Regions from separate parts of the Paenibacillus sp. FSL H8-0175 genome, predicted to be linked through region 1. Evidence: a T-box and tRNA genes for the amino acid it is inferred to sense, from the RefSeq annotation. Region 1 holds a T-box; the other holds one or more tRNA genes.
The links. The T-box of region 1 lies ahead of trpS (tryptophan--tRNA ligase). A T-box ahead of a tRNA ligase gene usually reads a tRNA of that ligase, here a tRNA-Trp.
Positions count from the first base shown of each region.

Region 2: it has a tRNA-Trp gene. The T-box ahead of trpS (tryptophan--tRNA ligase) is inferred to sense a tRNA for this amino acid. The anticodon was not compared.

Region 1 covers NZ_CP150299.1:6,046,631-6,050,704, reverse strand. The annotation lists gene MHH46_RS26845 (hypothetical protein) at 107-517, shown strand; gene MHH46_RS26840 (alpha/beta-type small acid-soluble spore protein) at 671-901, opposite strand; gene MHH46_RS26835 (aldose 1-epimerase) at 1,103-2,077, opposite strand; T-box leader at 2,212-2,451, shown strand; gene trpS (tryptophan--tRNA ligase) at 2,515-3,501, shown strand; gene MHH46_RS26825 (hypothetical protein) at 3,504-3,692, opposite strand; gene MHH46_RS26820 (metal-dependent hydrolase) at 3,798-4,074, opposite strand, start outside.
Region 2 covers NZ_CP150299.1:6,212,772-6,216,845, forward strand. The annotation lists gene MHH46_RS27455 (BMP family ABC transporter substrate-binding protein) at 1-420, opposite strand, end outside; gene MHH46_RS27460 (AraC family transcriptional regulator) at 748-1,503, shown strand; tRNA gene MHH46_RS27465 (tRNA-Leu) at 1,640-1,718, opposite strand; tRNA gene MHH46_RS27470 (tRNA-Cys) at 1,733-1,806, opposite strand; tRNA gene MHH46_RS27475 (tRNA-Gly) at 1,816-1,890, opposite strand; tRNA gene MHH46_RS27480 (tRNA-Gln) at 1,897-1,971, opposite strand; tRNA gene MHH46_RS27485 (tRNA-His) at 1,991-2,066, opposite strand; tRNA gene MHH46_RS27490 (tRNA-His) at 2,110-2,185, opposite strand; tRNA gene MHH46_RS27495 (tRNA-Trp) at 2,209-2,282, opposite strand; tRNA gene MHH46_RS27500 (tRNA-Tyr) at 2,289-2,374, opposite strand; tRNA gene MHH46_RS27505 (tRNA-Thr) at 2,380-2,455, opposite strand; tRNA gene MHH46_RS27510 (tRNA-Phe) at 2,484-2,559, opposite strand; tRNA gene MHH46_RS27515 (tRNA-Asp) at 2,570-2,647, opposite strand; tRNA gene MHH46_RS27520 (tRNA-Met) at 2,673-2,749, opposite strand; tRNA gene MHH46_RS27525 (tRNA-Val) at 2,767-2,842, opposite strand; tRNA gene MHH46_RS27530 (tRNA-Glu) at 2,898-2,972, opposite strand; tRNA gene MHH46_RS27535 (tRNA-Ser) at 2,991-3,083, opposite strand; tRNA gene MHH46_RS27540 (tRNA-Asn) at 3,087-3,162, opposite strand; rRNA gene MHH46_RS27545 (23S ribosomal RNA) at 3,223-4,074, opposite strand, start outside.

The DNA.
Region 1 (4,074 bases):
TTCCCCGCAGTGGCGACGGGCCCTTAGCCCAAATATTTAGGGTTCGATTTATAAGACGAAGTAAACTCGAAGTAGCTAAGCTCACAAAACTTTTAGGAGGAAAGATATGCTTAAGACAGAACAGCTATCATTAGCAAGACAGATGGATTTGGTGTTTAGGGAACTGCAAGAGGAATTGTCAGGACTATCTTCCGGTACGGTATTTGTGCAAATACGAAATAATACCATTGGCAAATTCGGCATACGTCATCATCCTTTAGCCGGTCGGGGGGGGGGATTCACAGAAGTGAAGGAAGGAATAACGGAGAGCCAGCAGTCTTCTTTTCGTCTAATGGCACTGGAGAGTCTGAAATACAAACGCCGTTGGACTCATGGTGAGATCAGCTATGAGTTCGCTATAAGACAGGGAAAGCTAATCGTAGATGCTACGCTGGAGTCTAATTATAATATGGCGAATCTGATGATTCGATCTCCCCGTAATGCTTACGCCGAGAGTGCTGATCAATTTTTAAGTTAAACGTTTTACATAAAAATTGTTTGCAGCTGGGATTATAGGCTATAAATTAGAAAAACCTCCCACAGCTTCTGGAAGAAGTGTGAGAGGTTTGAAAGCTAGTCGGCAATAGGCTTTTTAAGACCTCTGCCGGATAAAACACTTAAGATAACGATGTTACTGACGACCGGACAGTTGTTGTTCTGCCAGTTGTACTAGACGTTTAGTGATGTAACCTCCCAAAGAACCAGTTTCGCGGGAAGTGTAGTTCCCGTAATAACCGTCAGCTGGGATCGTTACTCCAAGCTCTTGTGCTGCTTCATATTTCAATTGTTGCAACGCTGCATTTGCTTGAGGAACTACAAGGTTATTGGAACGGCTGCTACGACCTTGACCTGCTTGACCCATGTGTGTCACCTCCTTCGCCCGTTGTGAAGATAGTATGAGCGCTAAGAGGCTAATTCATGCATGCTATCGAAAGGTTTTAAGGATGGTAATTATTAGTCGATTAAAAGTAAGGGTAGGAAAGCCTAAATAACTAAGCTCGCACAAAAAATCGGCCTTCTCTTACGTAAACGCAAGGGAAGACCGATATAATGTATATCTGCTTTAATTCTCGGGATAGATCATTTCCAGCATAGTGGACAGCTCAAGACTTTGACCTGGTTCTACCTTCAGCAAGCCCGTGAAGGAAGGGTCATCTGAAACGTTAGGAGCATCCGGGAGCCAGGTGTAAGGTTCGATGCACAGAAATTGATCGGCCGGTCCTTTGGTATACAGGACCCAGTGACGGAAATGATTCTCGTCAGCTGTATAACGAAGACCATAACCATCATCGCGTAATAGCAAGGCTTCTACGGGCTGCTTGTCACCAATACGTAGAGCAGTATCAAAATTAGTTCCCTGGAGGTTGATTCCAGAGTTTAGTGAATCTAGATCACCAAGTGGAATTAGATTGCCGCTAGGGAGCAATTCATCGTTTAGTTCATAAATGCTGTTTACGGGCAGCTTGAGATTCCAGCGTTCAGGTTCTCCATCGATCATAAACCAGGTGTGATAACCGATCCCAAAGGGAATACGGTGATCGCCGAGATTTGTAACCTTTAAAGTCTGGCTGAGCCGGGCATCCTGAAGCCTGAATGTCATTTCGAATTTGAGTGGAATGGGAAATTGCTCCATCCAGTGCGGATCATCTTCAGTAAGGAATTCAGTAGTGACTGCACAACCGTCCTCGTCTTCTTCAATATCGCTGACACACCAGGATTGAGTCCGGTGTAGACCATGGATATGATTGTCACCAGCGGTATTCTGGTCAAATTGATAACTTGTACCCTCGAATTGAAATTTTCCTTTACGAATTCTTCCGGGTGGAATTAAGAGCGGGATGCCAAAATGGTAAGGTTTTTGCATAAAGAAAGCTTGATCGCTTTCATCAGGCCGCCGCAGAATTTCCCGTTGTTCTTTTACATCAAACAATGAAATCACGTTGTTTCCTAGTCGCGGCAAAAGCGTGACTTCCAGTTCGCGGCTGTGCAAAATATAAGTATCATAACCGCCCCACTGCCCTTTGGTCACCTGTTTCATGAGATATGCTCCTTTATCGTAACTGTAATCGAATAGAACATGGATAACCTTATCATAACAGATTTATGCGGAAGTGGTTAAGTGATTTGACAACTTCTCTTTATGGTTCTATGATGAAGGCATTAAATTATGATGAGAATGTGATGACGGGGACAAGTAGACAGGAAATGCACCTTCAGAAAGCCGGTGGTTGATGCGAACCGGTAGGACACTCCTGATGAATGGACCCCTGAGCGCCGCGCTTGAACGGGAGCAAGATGCCCTAGTAGACCGGCCGGATCTTCCCCGTTAACGGAAGACTAAGGCTGTTTCCCTTTGACTATACAAAGGTTAAGCAGCGAATAAGGGTGGCACCACGGTCTCACGTCCCTTGCGGATGAGGCTTTTTTTGCGTTCTCGGAAATCGGAAATTACATCTAACGGAGGTCTATATTATGTTGAAAAAAGTAATGTCAGGCATACAACCGAGCGGTTCTCTAACTTTGGGTAACTATATCGGAGCGCTGAAAAATTTTGTGAAGCTGCAAGACGATCATCAATGTTTCTTTATGGTTGTCGATATGCATGCGATCACCGTTGCTCAAGATCCTGCGGCACTGCGTGAGCAGTCTGAAGCTGTAGCTGCACTCTTTATCGCGGCAGGAATTGATCCTGTGCGTTCGAATGTATATATGCAGTCTCATGTGCCTCAGCATGCGGAATTGGGCTGGATCATGACTACGCTAACGGCAATGGGCGAGCTTGAGCGTATGACACAGTTCAAAGATAAATCATCAGGTAAGGATTCAGTTGGCGCGGGCCTATTCGTATATCCTTCTTTAATGGCAGCAGATATTCTTGTTTATAATGCGGATCTTGTGCCAGTAGGTGAAGATCAGAAGCAGCACTTGGAGTTGACCCGTGATTTAGCGGGCCGATTCAATAACCGTTTTGGCGAATTCTTTACGATTCCTGAACCGTATATCCCTGAAGTGGGCGCACGCATTATGTCTCTGGATGATGGCACTAAAAAAATGAGCAAGAGCAGCCCGAATGCAGGCAGCTATATTGCCCTGTTGGATTCGCCGGATGTGATCCGTAAAAAAATCAGCCGCGCAACGACTGATTCTGGACGTGAAGTGATCTTTGATCCGGCTAACAAGCCAGAGATTAGTAACTTGATGAGTATTTACTCGGAATGTTCTGGGATGTCCCTCCAGCAAATTGCCGATCGTTATGAAGGACAAATGTATGGTGGCTTTAAGAAGGATCTTGGGGAAGTGGTTGTATCCACACTTGAGCCTTTGCAACAAAGATATCATGAAATTCGCAGTTCAGGTGCGATCACTGATATTCTTGCTGAAGGTGCTGAACGTGCACGTATTGTTGCAGCTGAGACGTTGAATGGCGTAAAAGAGCGGATGGGCTTTCTGCCAGCTCGTTAATCTTAGTCAGAGCTTAAGCTTTCCTGTTTGCGTCTAATTCTGGCTTTGAGGATAAATCCCCAGCCAATATTCATTACGCAAAGAAAACCAAGCAGAAGTGCCAGCCAGAAGCTATAGCTGATCGCGATTGAAGCGGCAGTGAGAATAAGAATAGAAGAACAAGCGAACCAAAGTGAGAGTCCTTTACCCATTAAGAGCCTTCCTTTCCGTGTCTGCTAAAATGAATCCCGGAGTATTATAAAATACTCCGGGATTTTTTGTGATTATAGAATAGATCTCTCAGTAAGTCTACAGTTTCATCGTAAAGAACCAGGGTCGATGGAAAATCGTTTGTCGAGCTTATCACTGCTAAGCCAGCCTACATAAGTATTTAAAGGTTTATATTGGTTATCCATAATTAATACAGCCACAAAAGGGTATTGTTTGCGGTGTAAATAACGAACGTCTCCCCAGCGCACCATATATCCTGAAGGAAGCTCCTCTACTTCGGCAACCGCATAAGAGGTGAAATATAGAAAGGACTGAATATCTGGATGCGACTTGGATATTTCCACAGCGGGATGATTTGAGCAG
Region 2 (4,074 bases), 170 kb from region 1:
GATGTCGGTATCATAATTAATGAATTTTTTGTCTGGATACAATTCTGCCGTTGCATTAAACATCTCTGTAATTTCAGAACCGCCAGAAATAATTACATCCCAATCCTCGGAAGCGATATCGTTAAATGTAGGCTCCCATTTCGTTTTATCAACGCCCATTTCAACAACCTTTGTTACTGCACCAAGTTCATCCTTAACCTTTTGCAAGCCGTTATTAGCGGAATCAAAAAATGATTTATCCCCAAGTGTCCCCGGAATCAGCAATACAACCTTGAGTTTATCCCCTGCACCTGTTTCTCCGCCTTCGTCCGCTTTGGATCCAGTATTCGTTGAAGAACCATTATTGGACGTGTTATTCCCACATGCTGTGACCAGAACCATCACCATTAATAACAACAAAGAAAGAACTTTTTTATTCATTACTCTATTCCACCCCTAATTTTAGTTGGTTAGTAATCCGCAGAATCCCATCTTCACCCATTGTATAATTCACGGTTCAAATGGAAATTCTCTTTTTTCCAAATAAAGTATCATTAAAAGTAATAAACTTAACGTTTAGGCTCAAAAATAGCAATAAAAATACCATTATTATTAATAATCCGCTTTATTTCCGAACGAGATGGCCAGTCAGGTTGCGAACTTTCGGATTTATTGATACGATCATAACAAATATTATTAAAAATAATTATATGATTTCGGTCATAGTTTTGTACGATTCGGCTAAAACATAAGTATTGGAGGATCATCATGGATCGTGTTCTATATATTGTAAGTGCCACACATGAGCTAAATACTTATATCCCTCCACACCAGCATGAATGCTACGAACTAGTCTATTATTTACAGGGGGTAGGGACAACCAATGTTGGCCCACGAAGTTACCATTTTCGCTCCTCTTCTTTCGCGCTTGTGCCACCCAATCATAAACATGACGAGCACCACCGTGAGGATGCAAATGTATTATTTGTAGGCTTCCACTCGGAACACCCTAATATGAGTAATCTGCTCGGCGTATATGAAGATGATAAAGATCAGACCGTTCTTCAAATCCTGCTGCGAATGAAAGCAGAGTTTACACGCAAGCAAGACGGATTCTCTGAGCTTCTAAACCTACAAATGAGCGAGATTACCGTCCATCTTATGAGGCTTCTTAGTGCCTCTGGATATCAATCCCCAACAGAAGATCGAGTACAATATGTCCTTAATTATATGAATGAGCATTATCGCCATAAATTGTCCGTCGAAACACTATCAGAAATGTCCGGATATAGTTACGATCGTTTTCGCCATCTATTTAAAGAACGTTTCGGGTCTTCACCCCTGCGGTATTTGCTGTTAAAACGCCTGGATTATGCAAAATCTCTATTACGTCATACTCAGATGCAAATCTCTGAAGTATCTGCTGCTGCAGGTTTTGTGAACGATGCCCAATTCTGCAATATGTTCAAACGAGAAATAGGTCTTACCCCGCGAGCATTCCGCATTAATAATCAATCAGGTTAATCACTAATCAGATTAAAAAAAGCCGTTGAAATAGAGAAACTCTCTATTCAACGGCTTACTGCTGTAAACCCAAGGACATAAAGAAAAAAGGTTTGTAAGATTGCTTATAAAAGCATTCTTACAAACCTTTTTAAGATACCGGCGAGAGGACTCGAACCTCCACGGTTTCCCACTCGATTTTGAGTCGAGCGCGTCTGCCATTCCGCCACGCCGGCACATATGAACTAAATGGAGGCGCCACCCAGATTTGAACTGGGGATAAAGCTTTTGCAGAGCTTTGCCTTACCACTTGGCTATGGCGCCATGAAAACTTGGAGCGGACGACGGGAATCGAACCCGCGACCCTCGCCTTGGCAAGGCGATGCTCTACCGCTGAGCCACGTCCGCATAAAATGGCTGGGGATATAGGATTCGAACCTATGAGTGACGGAGTCAAAGTCCGTTGCCTTACCGCTTGGCTAATCCCCAATAACATTTTAAAATAAAATGGGGCGACTGATGGGTCTCGAACCCACGAATGCCGGAACCACAATCCGGTGCGTTAACCCCTTCGCCACAGTCGCCATATTAAGTTGATATTGTTGCCATTATTCATTTTAAAGTAAATGGGGCGGCCGATGGGTCTCGAACCCACGAATGCCGGAACCACAATCCGGTGCGTTAACCCCTTCGCCACGGCCGCCATATTAAACTTTAGAAAGAACTTGGCAGGGGCAGCAGGAATTGAACCCACACCAACGGTTTTGGAGACCGTTGTTCTACCTTTAAACTATGCCCCTAAAAACTGGTGGAGGATGATGGATTCGAACCACCGAACACTCACGTGAGCAGATTTACAGTCTGATGCGTTTGGCCACTTCGCTAATCCTCCAAGGATGGTGCCGGCGAGAGGACTTGAACCCCCAACCTACTGATTACAAGTCAGTTGCTCTACCAATTGAGCTACACCGGCATGGCACTCATTCTTTTGTGATGATAAATGGTGGCTCGGGACGGAATCGAACCGCCGACACGAGGATTTTCAGTCCTCTGCTCTACCGACTGAGCTACCGAGCCATGATGAAAATGGCGGAACCGACGGGATTCGAACCCGCGATCTCCTGCGTGACAGGCAGGCATGTTAGGCCAACTACACCACGGTTCCAAAAGATATAATTGCTTAAGTTAATTGGTTGCGGGGGCAGGATTTGAACCTGCGGCCTTCGGGTTATGAGCCCGACGAGCTACCGGGCTGCTCCACCCCGCGTCAGTAAGAAAATGTTATGGTGGAGGCTGAGGGGATCGAACCCCCGACCCTCTGCTTGTAAGGCAGATGCTCTCCCAGCTGAGCTAAGCCTCCATAAACAACAATTGTTATTGTACCAAAGTCCACTAGGATAAATCAAGTGAAAATTTGGTGACCCGTATGGGATTCGAACCCATGTTACCTCCGTGAAAGGGAGGTGTCTTAACCCCTTGACCAACGGGCCATACTAATTAAAAATTTGTGGCGGAGAGAGAGGGATTCGAACCCTCGAGACGCTTGTGGCGCCTACACGATTTCCAATCGTGCTCCTTCGGCCAAACTCGGACACCTCTCCATATGGCTCCCCGAACAGGACTCGAACCTGTGACAACTCGATTAACAGTCGAGTGCTCTACCAACTGAGCTATCAGGGAATATTCATACCAGGCTTGATGCCTGAAAACTGAATCCGAAACGAATTTGCATTCTAAGTATAGGATAAGCCCTCGACCGATTAGTATTGGTCAGCTCCATGCATTGCTGCACTTCCACCTCCAACCTATCTACCTCGTCGTCTTCAAGGGGTCTTACTAATTGGGAAATCTCATCTTGAGGGGGGCTTCACGCTTAGATGCTTTCAGCGCTTATCCCGTCCGTACGTAGCTACCCAGCCATGCTCCTGGCGGAACAACTGGTGCACCAGCGGTACGTCCATCCCGGTCCTCTCGTACTAAGGACAGCTCCTCTCAAATTTCCTGCGCCCACGACAGATAGGGACCGAACTGTCTCACGACGTTCTGAACCCAGCTCGCGTACCGCTTTAATGGGCGAACAGCCCAACCCTTGGGACCTACTTCAGCCCCAGGATGCGATGAGCCGACATCGAGGTGCCAAACCTCCCCGTCGATGTGGACTCTTGGGGGAGATAAGCCTGTTATCCCCAGGGTAGCTTTTATCCGTTGAGCGATGGCCCTTCCATGCGGTACCACCGGATCACTAAGTCCGACTTTCGTCCCTGCTCGACTTGTAGGTCTCGCAGTCAAGCTCCCTTATGCCTTTGCACTCTGCGAATGATTTCCAACCATTCTGAGGGAACCTTGGAACGCCTCCGTTACTCTTTAGGAGGCGACCGCCCCAGTCAAACTGCCCGCCTGACACGGTCCCCGTACCCGATAAGGGTACTAGGTTAGAACCTAGATACGATCAGGGTGGTATCCCAACGGCGCCTCCACCGAAGCTTGCGCTCCGATTTCTACGGCTCCCACCTATCCTGTACAGATCGTACCCAAATTCAATATCAAGCTGCAGTAAAGCTCCATGGGGTCTTTCCGTCTTGTCGCGGGTAA